Regions from separate parts of the Streptomyces sp. MS19 genome, predicted to be linked through region 2. Evidence: predicted binding sites of a transcription regulator. Region 2 holds the regulator's gene; the other holds the start of a gene.
The links. Region 2 encodes HspR, which represses chaperone genes until heat shock. Its sites were predicted from a motif close to TTGAGNNNNNNNNNCTCAA; they were not measured.
Positions count from the first base shown of each region.

Region 1 (2,391 bases), on a different contig from region 2:
TCGGCGTCCAGCACGGCCTTGGCGCCCGCGATGTCGTACGCGTCCTCGGTGCGGACCTGCCACGGCAGCTCCAGCACGGTGTCCAGCCAGGTGCGTATCCAGCCGCCCTCGGGGCTCGCGTCCGAGGACCGCTCCAGCTTGTCGACCTCCTTGAGCGCCGCCTCGCGGACGTGCTCCGGCAGGTCGGCCGCCTCGACGCGGGCGCGGTAGTCGTCGCCGCCGTCAACCGCGTCGCCGCCCAGCTCGGCCAGTTCCTTGCGCACGGCGTCCAGCTGCCTGCGCAGCAGGAACTCGCGCTGCTGCTTCTCGACGCCGTCCTGCACGTCCTTGGCGATGGACTCGGCGACGTCCTCCTCGGCGAGGTGGTCGCTCAGCAGCTTGGTCGCGAGCCGCAGCCGCTCCACCGGGTCCACGGTGCGCAGCAGCGACAGGCGCTGCTCGACGCTGAGGAACGGGGAGTACCCCGCGTTGTCCGCCAGCGCGCCCGGGTCCTCGATCTGGGCGACGCGGTCCACGACCTGCCAGGCCCCGCGCTTGCGCAGCCAGGACGTCGTGAGCGCCTTGTACTCCTTGACCAGCTCGGTGACGGCGCCAGGCAGCGGGCTCGGCGTCACCTCGGCGACGGGCGTGCCCTCCACCCACAGCGCGGCGCCGGGGCCCGTGGTACCCGCGCCGATGCGCACGCGGCGCAGACCGCGCACCAGCGCGCCGGGGTCGCCGTCGGCAAGCCGTCCGACCTGCTCCACACGGCCCAGCACGCCGATGTCCGCGTACGAACCGGCCACGCGCGGCACCAGCAGCACCCGGGGCTTCTCCCCGCGCGGCGCGGCGGCCTGGGCGGCCTCCACGGCGGCGCGCACCTCTGCATCCGACAGCTCCAGTGGCACGACCATCCCTGGCAGCACCACCTCGTCATCCAGCGGCAGCACGGGCAGGGTGAGTGCGTCGAACGACGAAGTCATGAACTCTCCCTAGTCAGGCTAATTGAGCTATGCAGACTCAATGCTCGGGGCTTCCCAGATGTTCCCCGGCCCGGAGCTGTTCGCTCTGAGCGATCAATCGCCCGGGAAACCGTGACGCGCCCCCACGCCGCCACCCGGGGGAACGCCCGGACCGCCGCGAGGCTTCCCCGCGTACGCGGGCGCCCGTACGCGGGCATGCCACCGCACCGGCCCGTGCGGGCACGGGCCGGTGCGGTGGACGGTGGGCGTGGAAAGAGAGGCAGGTGAGAGGGGAAGCGCCGGTCAGGCCGTCACAGCTCGCGCAGCACCCGTACGAGGAACGCCTCCGTCGCCGTCGGCGGCTCCGCCTCGACGACCAGGCGGTTCATCATGTGCCGGTACAGCTCCACCTCGGCCGGCTTGTCGGGGTAGACGCCGCCGGTCAGCTGCTCCAGGTACACGACGTCGGGCAGGTCGCCGCCCGGCGGGCGCAGCACCGTCACGGGGCCGCCGACCGCCGGGTGGCCGCCCGCCGCGAACGGCATCACCTGGATCGTGACGTGCGGCAGCCGCCCCACCTCGATCAGGTGCTCCAGCTGCGCCCGCATCAGCGCGACGCCGCCCATCGGCCGCCGCAGCGCCGCCTCGTCGATGACGGCCCACAGGTGCGGCGGGCGGCCGCGCTCCAGGACCCTGCGCCGCTCCATCCGCAGCCGGAGGCGCCGCTCGGCACGCTCCTCCGCCGTGTCAGGACCGAGCCGCAGGACGGCTCGCGCGTATCCCTCGGTCTGGAGCAGTCCGGGGACGAACTGGAGTTCGTAGGCCCGGATGACGGTGGCGGCCTGTTCGAGCCCGAGGTAGACGTTCAGCCAGCTCGGCACGATGTCGTGGTAGACGTGCCACCAGCCCGGCACGTTGCTCTGCCGCGCCAGGGCGAGGAGCGTCGCGCGCTCGGCCTCGTCGGTGACGCCGTAGAGCGTCAGCAGGTCCTCGACGTCGCGCGGCTTGAAGCCGGTGCGCCCCATCTCCAGCCTGCTGATCTTGGAGTGCGAGGCGCGGATGCGGCGTCCCGCCTCCAGGCCGGTGATGCCGCTCTCCTCGCGCAGCCGCCGCAGGCGGGCGCCGAGGATCATGCGCGGTACGGTCGGTCCCGTCCCCCGGTGGCCGGGGAAGTCCGGGGAGCGGACGAGGTCGCGCTCGCCGATGGCCTCTTCCTGGCGCGTCACGCCCATGTCTGCTCCCATCGCAGTAGCGGCGAGCGGCCAACTGTACTAAAGGCGCCCCTCCGGGAAAGGTAGTGGTGTCACGGAATTCGTCCAACTGCCGTCCACCGCCCGCCCGTCGGCGCTCCGCCAACCGCCGTGCCCGGCGCGGTGGTGATGACGTGGCACGCCCGGCGGCCTACGGTGGCGGCATGACCTCCCGTACCCACGCGGTGACGAACCAGCCC
Region 1 is NZ_JBJZOH010000001.1:395,626-398,016, forward strand. It holds gene lon (endopeptidase La) at 1-962, opposite strand, end outside; gene ACL02R_RS01835 (helix-turn-helix domain-containing protein) at 1,253-2,173, opposite strand; gene ACL02R_RS01840 (acyl-CoA dehydrogenase family protein) at 2,356-2,391, shown strand, end outside.
Region 1: lon (endopeptidase La) is a predicted target of HspR. The motif match lies at 985-1,003, and genes of this name have one in related genera.

Region 2 (2,391 bases):
CCTCCGAGGAGCGGTTCAAGGACGTCTCCGAGGCGTACGACGTGCTCGGCGACGCGAAGCGCCGCAAGGAGTACGACGAGGCCCGCGCGCTGTTCGGCGCGGGCGGCTTCCGGCCGGGCGCGGCGGGCGGCGGTGCCGGCCAGCAGTTCAACTTCGACCTGAGCGACCTGTTCGGGGGCGCCCAGGGCGCCCCCGGCGGGGGCACCACGGGCGGGGCGGGCGGCTTCGGCGGGGGCATCGGGGACGTCTTCGGCGGCCTCTTCAACCGGGGCACCGGCACCCGTACGGCGCCCCGCCGCGGGCAGGACATCGAGTCCGAGGTGACGCTCAGCTTCACCGAGGCCGTGTCCGGCGCGACGGTGCCGCTGCGGATGTCGTCCAGCGCCGCCTGCAAGGCGTGCCAGGGCACCGGCGACCGCAACGGGACGCCGCGCGTGTGCCCCACGTGCGTCGGCACCGGGCAGGTCAGCCGGGGCGGCGGGGGCGGCTTCTCGCTCACCGACCCGTGTGTGGACTGCAAGGGCCGCGGCCTGATCGCGCAGGACCCCTGCACCGTCTGTCGCGGCAGCGGCCGGGCGACCAGCCAGCGGACCATGCAGGTCCGCATCCCGGCGGGCGTGGACGACGGGCAGCGCATCCGGCTGCGCGGCAAGGGCGCCCCCGGTGAGCACGGCGGCCCCGGCGGCGACCTCTATGTGACCGTCCACGTTGACGAGCACCCCGTCTTCGGACGGCGTGGCGACAATCTGACGATCACCGTGCCGGTGACCTTCCCGGAGGCCGCGCTCGGTGGTGAGATCAAGGTGCCGACGCTCGGCGGGCCGCCCGTCACGCTGAAGCTGCCGCCCGGCACGCCGCCGGGCCGCACGATGCGTGCGCGCGGCAAGGGCGCGGTGCGCAAGGACGGCACCCGGGGGGACCTGCTGGTCACCGTCGAGATCGCCGTACCGCGCGAGCTGGGCGACGACGCGCGCAAGGCACTGGACGAGTACCGCACCGCGATGGCGGGGGAGGACCCTCGGGCAGGGCTGTTCGAGGCCGCGAAGGGAGAGTGACGAGATGGACGGCCGGCACGGACAGAGCGGCAATCCCTACGAACTGACCGAAGACACCCCGGTGTACGTCATCTCCGTCGCCGCACAGCTCTCCGGGCTCCACCCGCAGACGCTGCGGCAGTACGACCGGCTCGGCCTGGTCTCGCCCGACCGCGCCGCCGGGCGCGGCAGGCGCTACTCGGCCCGGGACATCCAGCTGCTCCGGCAGGTGCAGCGGCTGTCCCAGGACGAGGGCATCAACCTGGCCGGGATCAAGCGCATCATCGAGCTGGAGACACAGGTCGCCGCCCTCCAGGCGAAGGTGGCCGAACTCCAGCAGGCCGTGGAGGGCGCGGCCCTCGCCATGCGGCAGGCGGAGGCGCAGGTGCACGCCTCGTACCGGCGCGACCTGGTGCCGTACCAGGACGTGCGGCAGTCCGCCGCCATCGTCGTGTGGCGCCCCGACCGGGGCCGCTGAGACGCCCGCACTTCCGCGCGCCGCCGTGCCGTATCGTTACGGCACGGCGGCGCGTCCGCGTCTGCGTCCGCGGGGCAGGGAGGGCGAGGGGTATGGGAACGACACCGGACGTGCCGCGCGCACGCGCCGAGATCCAGGGCGCGGTCGTCCACGAGGCGGTCACCTACGCGGAACGGCGCGGGTACCGGCCGCTGCTGCTCGACCTGCACGTACCGGCGGGGGCCGGGCCCGTGCCGGTGGTCGTCTGGATACACGGCGGCGCGTTCTGGGAGGGCGACCGCCGCCACATGCCGCCGACCGTCGCGCCGGGCGCCGTCTTCGACGCGCTGACCGCCGCTGGTCTTGCGGTCGCGACCGTGGACTACCGCCTGTCGGGCGAGGCGTCCTTCCCGGCGCAGCTGGACGACGTGCGGGCCGCCGTGACGTTCCTGACCGAGCACGCGGACCGCTACGGCCTCGACCCGCGCAGGATCGGCGTCTGGGGCGAGTCGGCCGGGGGCACGCTGGCCGGGCTCACCGCCCTGACCCACCCCGGCATCGGCGCCGCCGCCCTCTGGTACGCGGTGAACGACCTCGCTACCCCCGCCCTCGCCGACCCCGCGAGACCGGAGGCCGTGCTCTTCGGCGACCTCCCGCCGGACGAACTGCGGGCGCGGGCCACCGAGTGGAGCCTGGAGAACAAGGTGACCGCCGACGCACCGCCGTTCCTCCTCGTGCACGGCACCGACGACGTGCCGGTCCCCGTGTCGCACAGCGAGCGGCTGCACGCGCGGCTTGAGGCCGCCGGGGTGCGGGCGGAGTACCTGCCGGTGCGGGGCGCGGGGCACATCTTCGAGAACTCCGACCGGGTACCCGAGCTGATCGGGACGACCGTCGCCT
Region 2 is NZ_JBJZOH010000011.1:40,541-42,931, forward strand. It holds gene dnaJ (molecular chaperone DnaJ) at 1-1,055, shown strand, start outside; gene ACL02R_RS13810 (heat shock protein transcriptional repressor HspR) at 1,060-1,512, shown strand; gene ACL02R_RS13815 (alpha/beta hydrolase fold domain-containing protein) at 1,605-2,391, shown strand, end outside.